DNA from 2 places in the Peptacetobacter sp. AB845 genome. Region 2 is predicted to be linked to the other one. Evidence: riboswitches for the same ligand, from Rfam matches in the RefSeq annotation. Region 2 holds a riboswitch; the other holds the start of a gene.
What was found. Region 2 has a riboswitch for glycine ahead of ACK2WO_RS00835 (alanine/glycine:cation symporter family protein). Riboswitches for the same ligand answer to the same signal wherever they lie in the genome.
Positions count from the first base shown of each region.

Region 1 (7,946 bases), 520 kb from region 2:
TAGTTATTGATAATAAAATAACAATTATATTTATTTAGAAACTCCATGTAAATAACATAATTTCAGTTGAATATGTTAAAAATTTCTTTATCATTGAAGAAAATAAAGTATAATGCTATAATATTTCTGAGTTATAATTAGAAAAAGAAAAATTTTTTTGTGAAAATGCAAAAAAAGCTAGATAAAAAAATAACAAGAAAGTGGTGTACGAACAAGATGAATGAAAATTTAGTAAGCAAAATAAAAGAGCTTAAAAAAGAGAGAAATGCTATAATACTTGCTCACTTTTATCAGCCGCCTGAGATACAGGCGATAGCAGATGAAGTTGGAGATTCTTATTATTTAAGTGAAATAGCTAGAGATTGTAAAGAAGAGGTTATAGTATTCTGTGGTGTAAAATTCATGGGAGAGAGTGCAAAAATACTTTCACCAGAAAAAACTGTACTTATGCCTGTTAAAAATGCTGGTTGCGTAATGGCAGATATGGCTAGCGAAAAGGCTGTTATAGAAATGAAAGAAAAATATCCTGAAGCATTAACAGTATGTTATATAAATTCAACAGCAGATGTTAAAGCTCATTGTGATGTATCTGTTACATCATCAAGTGCTTTAAAAATATTAGGAAATGTTGAAAATAAACAGATATTATTCTTACCAGATAGAAACTTAGGTGGATATATAGCAGAACACTTCCCAGAAAAAGAATTTATACTATGGGATGGATGTTGTACAATCCACGATAGAATAAAAGAAAGCGAAGTAACAGAATTAAAAGAAGCACATCCAGATGCTAAAGTATTAGTTCATCCAGAGTGTAGAAAAGAAATAAGAAGTATGGGAGATTTCGTTGGAAGTACTTCTGGAATAATAAAATATGCTACAGAAAGTGATTCTAAAGAATTTATAGTAGCTACAGAAGAAGGAATACTATACGAATTACAGAAAAAGAACCCTGATAAGAAATTCTATTTCCCAGGAGGAAATGGTGCAATACAGTGTGGTGACATGAAAAAAACTACATTAGAAAACTTATACAATACTTTATTAAATATGGAAAATGAAGTAATAGTAGAAGAAAATGTTAGAGTGAATGCATTAAATTCATTACTTAACATGCACAAATTATCAGAGGGATAAAAATCGAGGGATAAAAATGAAATTAGAAAAAGATGTTTTAATAGTGGGCAGTGGAGTAGCTGGGCTTTACTGTGCTCTTAATTTAGATCCAGAACTAAATGTAACAGTAATATCAAAATCAACTATGGATAATAATAATACATATCTTGCACAGGGGGGGATATCTACAGCTCTTGATGAAGCAGATATAAAACCATTTGTAGAAGATACTATGAAAGCTGGAAGATATGAAAATAGAGAAGAAGCGGTACAGGTTTTAGCTGAAGAATCTATAGAAAATATATCACAGATAGTTGAAGAATATGGTATGCCACTTGATATGGAAGATGGAAAGATAGATTATACAAGAGAAGGTGCTCATAGAGTAAATAGAATAGTTCACTGTAAAGATAATACAGGAGAAATAGTATTCAAAACTCTTTATAAAGCAGCTTTAACTAGAAACAATATAGAAATGATAGAAGATGCAACTCTTTTAGACATAATAACAGAAGATGGTAAATGTATAGGAGCTAGAGTTTTCAAAGACGGAGAAGAAGTTCATATATTTGCAAAAGATGTTGTTTTAGCTTGTGGCGGAATAGGTGGACTATTCAAAAACTCTACAAACCAGAGACATTTAACAGGAGATGGTATAGCCATAGCTCTTAAAAATGGAGTAGAGGTAGAAAATCTAAACTACATACAGATACATCCAACAGCATTCTATGAAGAAAATTCAAATGGAAGAAGAATGCTTATATCTGAATCTTTAAGGGGAGAAGGTGCACTTCTAAAAAATAAAGATGGAGAAAGATTCGTAGAAGAATTACTTCCAAGAGATGTTGTATCTCATGCAATATTCGAACAGATGAAAAAAGATGGTACAGATTATGTATATCTAGATGCTAGACATCTTGGAGAAGAATATTTAAAAAATAGATTTACATTTATATATAATGGATGCTTAGAAAGAGGTACTAATATAGGTAAGGACTTAATAAAAGTATCTCCAGCACAGCACTACTTTATGGGTGGAATCCATGTAGATCTTAATTCAAAAACTACTATGGAACACCTTTATGCTGTAGGTGAAGTAAGCTGTACAGGAGTTCACGGAGCTAATAGATTAGCAAGTAACTCTTTACTTGAAGGATTAGTATTCTCTAAAAGAGCTGCAAATGATATAAATTCACATATAAAAGATACAGAACTTGTTACTAAAGAATTACCAAATCTTGAGTGTTCTGTAGATGAATTAATGAAAGAAAATAAAATGAAAGTTATTGATGAAATAGTTAAAATTAGCGAGGATTTCGATTATGAATTATTTGATTGTAGATAAGATGATAAGAGAAGCCCTTATAGAAGATATTCCAAATGAAGATATAAGTACTAATTCTGTAGTTGGTGAAGAATCAAAATCTACAGTAGACCTTATATGTAAAGCAGATGGAGTAATAGCAGGGCTTGGAGTATACAAAAGAGTATTTGACATACTTGGAGATGTTGAAATAGAATTCTTTGTAAAAGATGGAGAAAAGGTTCAGAACAAACAGTTATTAGCTAAACTTACAGGAAGTACTAGAAATCTTCTTATGGGAGAAAGAGTTGCACTTAACTACCTTCAGAGAATGAGTGGTATAGCAACTATGACTAATAAGTTTGTAGAAAAATTAGAAGGAAGCAATACAAAACTATTAGATAGTAGAAAAACTATTCCTAACCTTAGAATATTAGACAAATATTCAGTTAAAATGGGTGGAGGAAACAACCACAGAATGAATCTATCTGATGCTGTAATGCTTAAAGATAACCATATAGGGGCTGCAGGTGGCGTTAAAGAAGCTATAGAAGCAGCTAGAAACTACGCATCTTTTGTTACTAAAATAGAGGTTGAAGTAGAAACTCTAGACATGGTTAAAGAAGCTGTAGAAGCTGGAGCAGATATAATAATGCTAGACAATATGGACATTGAAACTGCTAAAAAAGCTTTAGAGATAATAGATCATAAAGCAATAGTAGAATTCTCTGGAAATGTTACGCTAGATAATATAGAAGAGATTGGAAAAATAGGTGTTGATGTTGTATCATCAGGAGCACTTACTCACTCAGTAAAAGCACTTGATATAAGCATGAAAAACTTAAGAAATATATAATAAATTATATAAAAAAGATAGCTGTATAGGATTATTCTTATACAGCTTTTTTTGAAGGAGGCAAAATGAAATTTTCAGAGTATAAATATGAAAGACCTGATTTTGAAAAAATTAATACAAAAATAGTATCGTTAGTAAACAGTATGTCAGAATGTAAAAGCTTTGAAGCATTCGATAATAATATAGTAGAAATAAATAAAATAAGAAATCATGTAGAAAGTATGAAAACATTAGCTTCAATAAATTATAGTATAAACACACATGATGAAAGCATATCTATAGAAAATAAGTACTGGGATGAATATGGTCCAGAGTATAAAAAAATAGATAAAATATTCTATGAAGCTATTGTAAATTCAGACTTTAAAGAGGAAATAGAAAATAAATATGGAAGACATTTTTATAAACTTGTTGAATTTAGTTTAAAGGAATTTTCAGAAGAAATAGTTGAAGATTTAAAAATAGAAAATAAACTTTGCTCAGAATATACAAAATTGCTAGCATCTGCAAAAATATTATATGATGGAAAATACAATAATTTATCACAGATGAATAAGTATATGTTATCGGATAATAGAGAAGAAAGAAAAAAAGCTTCTGAACGGTTCTATAATTATTTTGAATCAATTGAAGACAAATTTAATTCTGTTTTTGAAGAATTAGTAAAAGTTAGAAATAGAATGGCTAAAAAATTAGGGTATGATGATTTTGTAGAATTAGGATATTTAAGAATGAAAAGAACAGAATACACTGAAAAAGATGTGGATAAGTTTAGAAAAGAAGTTAGAGAAAAATGGATTCCTCTTGTAGATGAGTTTAATAAACAAAAGAAAGAAAGACTAAACATTGATGAGTTGAAATATTATGACGATGATGTTGAGTATCCTGGATGGAATATGGAGCCTGTAACAGATTACGATGAAACACTAGAAGCAGCATCAAAAATGTATCATGAATTATCTAAAGAAACCGGCGAATTTTTTGACTTCATGATAGAAAATGGGTTTATGGACTTAGAAACAAAAGAATCTAAGGGATTTGGTGGATATTGTACATATATTCCAGAAATAAAAGCACCGTTTATTTTCTCTAATTTTAATAAGACTTTTGATGATGTGGATACATTGACTCATGAAGCTGGACATGCATTCCAGTTATATATGTCGAGAAATATAGATATGCCTGAAATAAATTTCCCAACTCTTGATTGTTGTGAGATACACTCTATGACTATGGAGCTTTTAACTTGGCCTTGGATGAAGTTATTCTTTAAAGATGATGAGGAAAAATTTAAAAGAACTCATATGGCAACGATTGTTAGATTGATTCCTTACTGCATGATTGTAGATGAATTTCAGCATATTATTTATAAAAATCCAAAGCTTACTCCAGAAGAGAGAAATTCAGAATGGAGAAGGTTAGAAAAAATATATACACCGTGGAAAAACTATGACGGAAATAAGTTTTTAGAAAAGGGATGTTGGTGGTTTAAACAAGGACATATATTTAAAAATCCATTTTATTATATAGATTATGCACTTGCGGAGGTATGTGCTCTACAGATTTGGAGCAATATGGAAGAAAATTATGATGAAGTTTTAGAAAATTATATGGAAATTTGTAGGGATGCAGGTAAAAGATCTTTTGTTGAAACTGTAAATGCAGGAAATTTAAAATCTCCATTTGAAGAAGGGTGTTTAGATAACATTATAGGAAAAATCTATAATTGGAGTGTTGGTAAGATAGACAGAAAGTAATTTATGCAACTTCATATAGTGCAGTTTAAATATTTACAATAGTTAAAGAATATTATGTTAAATATAATATAAATTTTAATATATATATAGAAAATAAAATAAAACAGATGAAAAAGCCAAAAAAATAAAAAAATATAACTAACAACCTTAAGAAAAATTCAAAGATGTAAGTGGTTAAAATCAAGTATATAACTAACTTTTATAAGTTATTAGAAAATAATGTGAAAAATATTTGAAAAAATAATAGAAAAAAATTAAAAAAAAGGCTTGATATTTGTATCGAAAATTTATATACTTAACTTAACAAATATAGAAACAAGCAAAAAAATATTTCTGGATGAAGCGTATAGGAGACTTCCTTAAATGGGGACCGAAGGTACAAACATCTACTATTTCCCAATAGTAAATGTGAATTTCTCAGGTGAATATACTATATAGCGGACAGATCTCTGAAAAAGAATTTTGACAGAGAAGACAAATTGGGAAATTTGTTTTCTCTGTTTTTTTGTTTAAAGTTTCTAGGATGAAAGAGAGTGTAATGATGTTTATAGTAACAAATAATTCTAAAATAAAGGATAGTTTTCCTGAAATGGATGTAAGACTTATTGATACATCTTACATAGGTGTTCTTGAAGAATGCAGAAAACATATTCACAAAGGATGTAGATTACTTTCACATCCGCTTTATGGAAGTGTTAAACCTAATGAAACTCCTTACAGAACAGTTATAATGGCTGATGGAGCTGGATTAGATTTTCAGTCAGTGGAACTAATAGAAGATGCTATAAATACAGCTTCTAAATTCCAAAATGATAAAGTAACTCCAAATTGGATAGAGAGTGTTATGGATGATTTTAGAGTTATAGACTTAGATATAATGACTAACACAATCTCGAGAATCCAGTATGAGTATTAAAAGAATAGTATTAGACGGTTAATTGGAAAACATTTACAGACATACCTGTATAACGGGAAAACATTTTTTAAGAAGTTGTACTAGTAATTACTATTCAAAATAATAATATTGTTTTAAATTTTGAATTTTAAATTAATAAAAGATTTATATTTCAATCAGGAGGATGACGAAATGGAAAATTTATATGACATAGTCATAATCGGTGGAGGACCAGCTGGACTAGCTGCAGGAATATACGGAGCTAGAGCTAAAATGAAAACTCTAATATTAGAAAAAACTAAAAATGGTGGACAGATAGTTATAACTCATGAAGTTGCAAACTATCCTGGATCTGTTGAAAATGCAAGTGGTCCATCTTTAACAGCTAGAATGGTTCAGCAGTGTGATGAATTCGGTGCTGAAATAAAAAGAGATGGTATAGTTGAAGTTCAGCTTGAAGGAGATATAAAAGTATTAAAAGGTGAAAGTGGTACAGAATATAGAACTAAAGCTGTTATAGTTGCAGCTGGTGCAAGCCCAAGAAAAATAGGATGCCCAGGAGAAGCAGAATTCACTGGTAAAGGTGTTTCTTACTGTGCAACTTGTGATGCTGACTTCTTTGAAGACTTCGAAGTATTCGTAGTTGGTGGAGGAGACAGTGCTTTAGAAGAAGCTATGTACTTAACTAAATTCGCTAGAAAAGTTACAATAGTTCACAGAAGACAGGGATTCAGATGTGCTAAGAGTATAGAAGAAAAAGCAAGAAAGAACCCTAAAATAGAATTCTTACTAGATACAGTAGTTGAAGAAATAAAAGGTGACGGAATACTAGAATCTGTAGTATTCAAAAATACAGTTACTGGAGAAACTCATGAATATTTCGCTGATGAAGAAGACGGAACAATGGGTGTATTCGTATTCATAGGTGTTATAGCTCAGACTGATTTATACAAAGGTATATTAGATATGGACGAACAGAACTACTTATTAACTGACGACCACATGAGAACTAACATACCAGGTGTATTCGCAGCTGGTGACTGCAGACAGAAACCTTTAAGACAGGTTGTAACTGCAACAGCTGATGGTGCAATAGCAGCAACTCAGGCTGAAAAATACATAGAAGAACACTTTGCTGAATAATAAGTAAAGATTAAATTTAAAAATTAAAATAATAAAAAAGCATATACTCTGGAAGCCTTTTGGCTTCCAGGTAAAATAAATAAAAAATTGGAGGAACAAAAAATGATGTTAGCATTAGACAAAGACACATTTGCAACAGAAGTATTAGAAGCAGAAGGATATGTATTCGTAGATTACTGGAGTCAGGGATGTGAACCATGTAAAGCTTTAATGCCAGAAGTACATGAATTAGCTGAAAAATATGCTGCAGGAATGAAATTCTGTGAAATGGATATAACAAAAGCAAGAAGACTTGCTATAAAACAGAAAGTTTTAGGACTTCCAACATTAGCTGTTTACAAAGACGGAGAAAAAATAGACGAAGTTACTAAAGATGATGCTACAATAGCTAACATAGAAGCTATGATCAAAAAATACGTTTAAGAGCCTATTATTAGCTTTTAATTAATTTATTTTAAAAGGTTAATTTTATACAAAATTTTATGGGAGGTGCGTTATGCGTCTTGAATTAGGAAAAATCTTTATAAAAGATGTTCAGTTTGGTGAAAAAACTGAAGTTAAAGATGGTGTTTTATTCGTAAACAAAGAAGAGATGCTACAGGAAATAGGTGGAGATGAACATATCAAATCAATAGATATAGAATTAGCTCACCCAGGTGAAAGCATAAGAATAACACCAGTTAAAGATGTTATCGAACCAAGAGTTAAGGTAGAAGGTAACGGAGGAGTATTCCCAGGTATCATATCTAAAGTTGATACAGTTGGTGAAGGTAGAACTCACGCATTAAAAGGTGTTGCTGTAGTTACAACTGGTAAAATAGTTGGTTTCCAGGAAGGTATAGTAGACATGACAGGAGAAGGAGCTAAATATACTCC
Region 1 covers NZ_CP180001.1:2,216,130-2,224,075, reverse strand. Annotated here, with positions in the region: gene nadA (quinolinate synthase NadA) at 217-1,137, shown strand; gene ACK2WO_RS10510 (L-aspartate oxidase) at 1,154-2,461, shown strand; gene nadC (carboxylating nicotinate-nucleotide diphosphorylase) at 2,439-3,275, shown strand; gene ACK2WO_RS10500 (M3 family oligoendopeptidase) at 3,341-5,032, shown strand; glycine riboswitch at 5,370-5,475, shown strand; gene ACK2WO_RS10495 (GrdX family protein) at 5,571-5,948, shown strand; gene trxB (thioredoxin-disulfide reductase) at 6,120-7,070, shown strand; gene trxA (thioredoxin TrxA) at 7,176-7,493, shown strand; gene ACK2WO_RS10480 (glycine/sarcosine/betaine reductase component B subunit) at 7,567-7,946, shown strand, end outside.
Region 1: it holds a riboswitch for glycine, as region 2 does, so the genes downstream of both, ACK2WO_RS10495 (GrdX family protein) here and ACK2WO_RS00835 (alanine/glycine:cation symporter family protein) in region 2, are expected to answer to the same signal.

Region 2 (7,946 bases):
TATAAACCTATCATTTATGTGCTGTGGAGCAAGAACATCTACATTAAGTGATCATGGTGAACTAGGTATGGGTATACCTATGAATAAATTTTACGGGATAGCTGATGGGGTATTGGCTATACACTCAAAATAATTAAAAGAAAAGGAGAACAGTATTATGAAATTTGGGAAAAAACTATTATCTTGCATACTAGTTGGTGCCGTTGTAATGGGATCATTAGTAGGATGTGGAAACAAAGAAGCTAGTGGAGGAGATGAAAAAGCACCGATAAAAGTTGCTACAGCACCAGTATTCCCTCCATGCAGTTACAAAGATGATGAAGGAAACTTAGCTGGATTCGAGCATGATGTATTTGAAGAGATAGGAAAAAGATGTGGACGTAAAATAGAATGGATAGAAGGAGATAGCCAGGATGCATTATTTGGTGCAGTTGACTCTGGAAAAGCAGATACAATAGCATTCCAGATATCTATAACTGATGAACGTAAAGAAACTTATGACTTCTCAGAAGTGTATGGATATAATAAAATATTCTTTGCGGTAAGAGATGATTTTGATTACAAAAATTTAGATGACTTACAGGGGAAAAAAGCTAATGTTCCACCTGTGCATTCATTCTACCCAACATTAGAAAAATACAATGAATCATTACCAGAAGATAAAAAAATAATAATAATACCTTCAGATTCAGGAAGTATGTATGAAGCTTTAGAACAGGGAAGATATGATGCTTGCCCTATAACAGAAGCTGCTTTCAAAGAAGCTATGTCTAAAAAACCTTACAAAGTAAAAATAGCTGGGGATCCAATAGTATTAGAAGAAAATGCTTATCCATTCTCTAAAGATGCAGATCCAGAATTAGTTAAAGATGTAAATGATGCAATAAAATCTATGTTAGAAGATGGAACAATGAAAAAATTATCAGAACAGCATTATAAAATAGATGTAACTTCTAAAAATTAATAGGTGATGTATAGATGAGATTTGATTTTGAATTTTTCTTTTCGTGCTTTCCAGCACTAATTGCAAAGATACCATTTACCTTATATCTTGGTGTTATTTCATTTGTAGCATCTATGGCACTTGCAATAGTTCTGCTTATAATGAGAAATTCTAAGGTGAGTATATTTAAAGGGTTTGCGACTTTATTTATATCTTTCTTTAGATCTACACCATATATTACACAGCTATTTATTTTTTACTATGGTTTACCACAGTTAATACCATCACTTGTAAATTTATCAGCTGAGGTTTCTTTTGTAATTTCTGTTGCACTAAATTCTTCAGCATTTATAGTTGAGATATTAAGAGGTGGACTTTTAGCTGTAGATAAAGGACAGAGAGAGGCTGCTCTTTCAATAGGTTTAAATAAATTCCAGGTTATGACACAGGTTGTAATTCCTCAGGCATTTGTTAGTATACTTCCATCGCTTGGAAATACATTTGTAGGGGCTGTAAAAAATACCGCAATTGCATTTACAATAGGTGTTGTTGAGATTCTTTCTGAATCTAAAATACTTGCAGCTAGAGGATTTAACTACATGGAAGCATATATTGCAGCAGGTATAGTTTATTGGATACTTATCTTAGCAATAGATTTAGTTCAGAATAGACTAGAAAAAAGAGTATGTAAATTCTTATAACATTAGGAGAGTATTATGTTAAAACTTAAAAATATAAAGAAACAATTTGGAGATTTAACAGTCCTAGATGGTATAGATTTAGAACTTAAAAAAGGTGAAGTTGCTGCTATAATAGGACCTTCTGGAACGGGTAAATCTACTCTTTTGAGATGTATAAATTTACTTGAAGCTCCAACTGAAGGAACTATAGAAATAGATGGCTTTTCTGTAGATTCTAAGAACTTGTCTCCAAAGGATTGTATAGAGCTTAGAAAGAAAACGGCAATGGTATTTCAGAACTATTCTTTATTCAAAAATAAGACTGTTTTGGAAAATATTATGATGCCGATGACTTTAGTTCAGAAAAAAGATAAAAAAGTAGCTGAAGAAGAGGCTATGGCGCTTCTAAAAAAAGTAGGATTAGCGGATAAAAGAGATTATTATCCATCGAGATTATCTGGTGGACAGCAGCAGAGAATAGGTATAGCAAGAGCTCTAGCTGTTCATCCAGAGATAATATTGTTTGATGAACCTACATCTTCTCTTGACCCAGAACTTGTAAATGAAGTGCTAGAGTTAATAAGAGAATTATCAAATGAACATGAATGTACAATGCTTATTGTAACTCATGAGATGAGATTTGCACTTGAAATAGCAGATAAAATTATATTCATGGAAAAAGGTAGAGTTGTAGAGGAAGGTTCTCCAAATGAGTTATTATATAATTCTAAAAATGAGAGAACAAGAAGCTACTTTAAACAATTTATAGATAATTAAAATTGTAATCAGAGGATCAGTATAAAACTACTGGTCCTTTTTTATTGCTCTAAATTAAATAAAATGAATGTATATCAATGAAATGACTGATTCTAAAAAAATATGAATAATTGTTCATATATTTTTATAAAAAGTATTGCAAAAAAATAGTAAGCAGATTATAATGAATATATGAACAGTTATTCATATATTAAAACGTTAAGAAAGGAGAAATACCTATGAAAAACAAAGAAATAGATTGTTGTACAGAAAAAAAGGTGCATGAAGAAATAGTAGATAAAACCAAAAAAGAAATGCCAAATGATGAAGTACTAGCGGACTTATCAGATTTATTCAGAGTATTTGGAGATACAACCAGGGTGAAGATAATATTTGCACTATTCTCTAATGAAATGTGTGTATGCGATATAGCAGAACTTCTTGGAATGACTCAGTCAGCTATATCTCATCAGTTAAGAGTATTAAAAAATGCTAGACTAGTAAAATTTAGAAAAGAAGGAAAAACAGTGTTCTATTCACTAGACGATGAGCATATAAGTGAAATATTAAAATGCGGATTGGAACATGTAAACGAAACTTATAGAAGATAAATGCTAGAAATAATAGATATAATATATCAACAAATAGTTATTAATGTGGATAAAAATAAGCGAATTTTAAAAAAGGAAGTGAATTAAATTGAGTACTAGAGTAGATTTTCTATTAGAAGGTTTGAATTGTGCACACTGTGCGGAAAAAATAAATGACAAAGTCTCAAAATTAGATTATGTAGAAAGCAGCAATATGAATTTTGTAGCTAAAAAATTATCTGTGTTCATGGAAAATGAAAATATAACAGAAGATAATGTGTCTAAAATAGCAAAAATAATTCATGATACAGAAAGTGGCTTAACTGTAAGTCTATTAAAGAATAAAGTGCTTGGAGAAGTAAGTTTTGATAATAAGGGAAATATAATCAAGTCAGCTAAAAAAGAAGAAATAGATAAAAATAAAGTTATAAGAGTTGATTTTCTATTAAATAATTTAAACTGTGCACACTGTGCAGAAAAGATAAATGATAAAGTTGCAAAATTAAGCTATGTAGAAAATAGCAATATGAACTTTGTAGCTAAAAAATTATCTGTATTTGCTAAAGCTGGAGATATTACAAAACAGCATATGTCTGAAATAGCTAAAATAATCCACGAAACAGAAAGTGGCTTAACAGTAAGTTTATTAAAGAATAAAGTTGTAGGAGCTTTAGAATTTGATAATAAAGGAAATATCATAGAATCTGGAACAATAAAAGGAAGTAAAGATTTAAACGTATTATACGCAAATAGAAAAAATAATTCAAAAGAACATCATCACGACCATGGGGAAGATTGTGGCTGTGGAGGCCATCATCATGACCACGAGCACGGAGAAGAGTGTGGCTGCGGAGACCATCATCACGATCACGAGCATGGAGAAGAATGCGGCTGCGGAGACCATCATCACCACGAGCATGGAGAAGAATGTGGATGTGGTGACCATCATCACCACGATCATGACCATGGAGAAGAATGCGGATGTGGAGGTCATCATCACGACCACGAGCACGGAGAAGAATGCGGATGTGGAGGTCATCATCACGACCACGAACACGGAGAAGAATGCGGATGTGGAGACCATCATCACGACCACGAGCATGAAGAAAGTAAGCCTAAAAAGGTGGAAAAAAGAAAAGAAAAGAAAGAAATAAACAAAGACCTAATAAAAATAATAATTGGAGTAATCGTATACGCATTTGGAATATATGAAATGGCAGTTGGTAATACAGGTACATTTGGTGTGGTTGTATTTTTAGCAGCATATATTTTAATAGGTGGAGATGTACTTTTAAAAGCAATAAAGAATTTATTTAGAGGACAGGTATTAGATGAAAACTTCCTAATGTCTATAGCTACAATCGGTGCAGTTGCAATCGGTGAATATTCAGAAGCAGTTGGAGTTATGTTATTCTACAAAATAGGTGAATATTTACAGCAGAAAGCAGTTGGACAGTCTAGAAAATCAATATCTGCACTTATGGAAATAAAAGCAGAATTTGCAAACTTAGTTCAGGGTGGAAAAATGATACAGGTAGACCCTGAAGAAGTTGAAGTAGGCGATGTAATAGTAGTTAAACCTGGAGAAAAAGTACCTCTAGATGGAATTGTAACAGAAGGTGAAGCAATGCTTGATACTTCTGCAATAACTGGTGAATCTGTACTTAGAAGTGTAAAACCAGGAGAAGAAGTTGTATCAGGAACAATAAATACAAACGCATTAATTTATGTAAGAGTAACTAAAGAATACGGAGAATCTACAGTTGCTAAAATACTTGATATGGTTGAAAATGCAGGAAGTAGAAAATCTCAGACAGAAAACTTTATATCAAAATTCTGTAGATATTACACTCCAATAGTTGTTGGATTGGCATTAGCTGTAGCATTTATACCACCACTAGTTATTGAAGGTGCTGTATTTAGAGATTGGTTATACAGAGGATTAATATTCCTAGTAGTTTCATGTCCTTGTGCATTAGTATTATCAATACCTCTAAGTTTCTTTGGTGGAATAGGATCTGCATCTAAAAACGGTATACTTATAAAAGGAAGTAACTATTTAGAAACTTTAAGAAAAGCAAACACAGTAGTTCTTGATAAGACAGGTACTATAACTAAAGGTGTATTCAAGGTTACAGAAATAAATCCTGTTGGAATGTCAGAAGATGAGTTATTAAAATATGCAGCTATTGCAGAAGCAAACTCAAATCATCCAATAGCAAAATCTATAATGGAAAGCTATAATGAAAAATTTGAAGAAGAAGTAAAATTAAGTGAAATAGACAAGTACGAAGAAATAGCAGCACATGGTATAAAAGTTTTATACAATGGTAAAACAATACTTGCAGGAAGCTCTAAACTTTTAGATAGTGAAAATATAGAATACAAAAAAATAGAAGAAAGCGGAACAACTGTATATGTTGCAGTAGATGGAAAATTTGCAGGATGTATAGTAATATCTGATGAAGTTAAAGAAGATAGTAAAAGAGCAATAGAAGAAATGAGAAAAGTTGGAATAACAAATGTAGTTATGCTAACTGGTGATAATGAAGCTGCTGCAGCTAAAATAGCTAAAGAAGTTGGAGTAAACAAACATTATTCAGGACTTCTACCTAATCAGAAGGTTGAAATACTTGAAGAAATCGCAAATGAAAATAGTACAGGAAATACAATATTCATAGGTGATGGTATAAATGATGCCCCAGTTTTAGCTAGAGCAGATGTAGGTATAGCAATGGGTGGTGTTGGATCTGATGCTGCTATAGAAGCAAGTGATATAGTATTTATGACAGATGAATTATCAAAACTACCTATAGCTAAGAGAATATCTGAAAAAACAAATAAAATTGTTTGGCAGAATATAGTATTTGCAATGGGTGTAAAAGTAATAGTAATGCTTATGAGTACTGGTGGAGTTGCAAATATGTGGGAAGCAATATTTGCAGATGTAGGAGTTGCTCTTATAGCAGTATTAAATGCAATGAGAACACTTAAAGAATAGTTTTAAGCTAATATAATTTAGTAGCTTAATAAACAAAAGTATAGAAAAATAGAAACTCTTTATATAGATACAATTATTTTTTAGTACTGTAAAAAAAATAATTGTATACATCTAAAAATAAATAAATTAACAATAAAACACACATATTTTATAAAAATAAAAATAAAATATGTGTGTTTTTTGAAAATTATAATTAATTTAAAAAATATATTGTAATTGAATAAAATAGATGATATTATAAAAAGCAGATGGATAAGTTGTATTTATAAATATTAATAAAATCTATTAGGAACTCTGGAGAGTCTCCAAAAAAGGGGCGCCGAAGGTGTACGCAAACTTGGTTTGCAAATCTCTCAGGCAAAAGGACAGAGCAGTAAGGCAGATTAAATTTTAAAAGTCTGTTTGCAAATGTTCTACTCTTATTTTTTGGAGCTGATATATCAGCTCTATTTTTATTTCCAAAAATAAAAGAAAAGGAGAGTAAACGCATGGAATTATTTTTAGACAATCTATTAGACATAGTAGTAGCCGTAAATGGATTTTTATGGAATTTCTTACTACTATTCATCTTATGTGGAGTTGGAATATACTACACATTCAAATTAAAATTTATACAGGTTAGAAAATTTGGAGAGGGCTTCAGATTAGTGTTCGGAAACCTAAAGTTAAATGGTGAAAAGAAAGAACACGGTGAAATGACACCTTTCCAGTCATTAGCAACAGCTATAGCAGCTCAGGTTGGTACAGGCAACTTAACTGGTGCAGCTACAGCACTTCTTTCTGGTGGACCAGGGGCTATATTCTGGATGTGGCTTAGTGCATTCTTTGGAATGGCTACAATTTATTCAGAAGCAACTCTTGCTCAGAAATATAAAACAGTTGTAGATGGCGAGGTAACAGGAGGACCTGTATACTACATCAGAGCTGCATTTAAAGGGAAATTTGGTAAAGTCTTAGCAGCGACATTCTCAGTATTAATAATATTTGCACTTGGATTTATGGGTAATATGGTTCAGTCAAACTCAATTGGTGCAGCATTCTCAGAAGTTTTTGCAAGTAGAAATATAAACATACCTCCAATAACAGTTGGTTTATTAATAGCTGTAGTAGCGGGATTTGTGTTTATAGGTGGAACACAGAGATTGGCATCAGTTGTTGAAAAAATAGTACCTATAATGGCATTCGTATATATAATAGGAAGTTTAGCTTTAATAGGAATGAATATATCAGAAGTTCCTGAAGCTTTTAAAATGATAATAGTTGGAGCATTTAATCCAAAAGCAGTACTTGGTGGTGCAGTTGGTATATCTATAAAAGAAGCTATACGTTACGGTGTAGCAAGAGGATTATTCTCTAATGAAGCTGGTATGGGTTCTACACCTCATGCACACGCAAGAGCAGCAGCTAAAAACCCTCATGAACAGGGATTAACAGCTATGGTCAGTGTATTTATAGATACTTTCATAATATTAAACTTAACAGCATTCTCTATATTAACTAGTGGTGTTTTAGATTCAGGAAAAGAAGGTATAGCACTTACTCAGACAGCTTTCGTAAATACTTTTGGTAGTGGAGGAGATTTATTTATAGCAATATGCTTATTATTCTTCGCATTCTCTACTATACTTGGATGGCATTTCTTTGGACGGATAAACGTAAAATATTTATTCGGACAGAAGGCAGTAAAAATATATTCACTAATAGTTATACTATTTATAATAGTTGGATCTACATTAAAAGTTGAATTAGTTTGGCAGTTAGCTGACTGTTTCAATGGTTTAATGGTTATACCAAATGCTATAGCACTATTTGCACTTAGTGGAGTAGTAATGGGGATATACAAGAAATATGTAAATGGAGATTCAGATAAGGATCAAAAATAAACTATAAAATTTCATATTAAAAGTATAAAATTATAAGTATAAGATTAATTGATTTAAATAATAGTAAAATCGGGAGATATTAAGTGAGTTTAT
Region 2 covers NZ_CP180001.1:191,695-199,640, reverse strand. Annotated here, with positions in the region: gene ACK2WO_RS00865 (DUF169 domain-containing protein) at 1-133, shown strand, start outside; gene ACK2WO_RS00860 (transporter substrate-binding domain-containing protein) at 158-964, shown strand; gene ACK2WO_RS00855 (amino acid ABC transporter permease) at 979-1,644, shown strand; gene ACK2WO_RS00850 (amino acid ABC transporter ATP-binding protein) at 1,660-2,400, shown strand; gene ACK2WO_RS00845 (metalloregulator ArsR/SmtB family transcription factor) at 2,619-2,990, shown strand; gene ACK2WO_RS00840 (heavy metal translocating P-type ATPase) at 3,079-5,970, shown strand; glycine riboswitch at 6,255-6,349, shown strand; gene ACK2WO_RS00835 (alanine/glycine:cation symporter family protein) at 6,459-7,853, shown strand.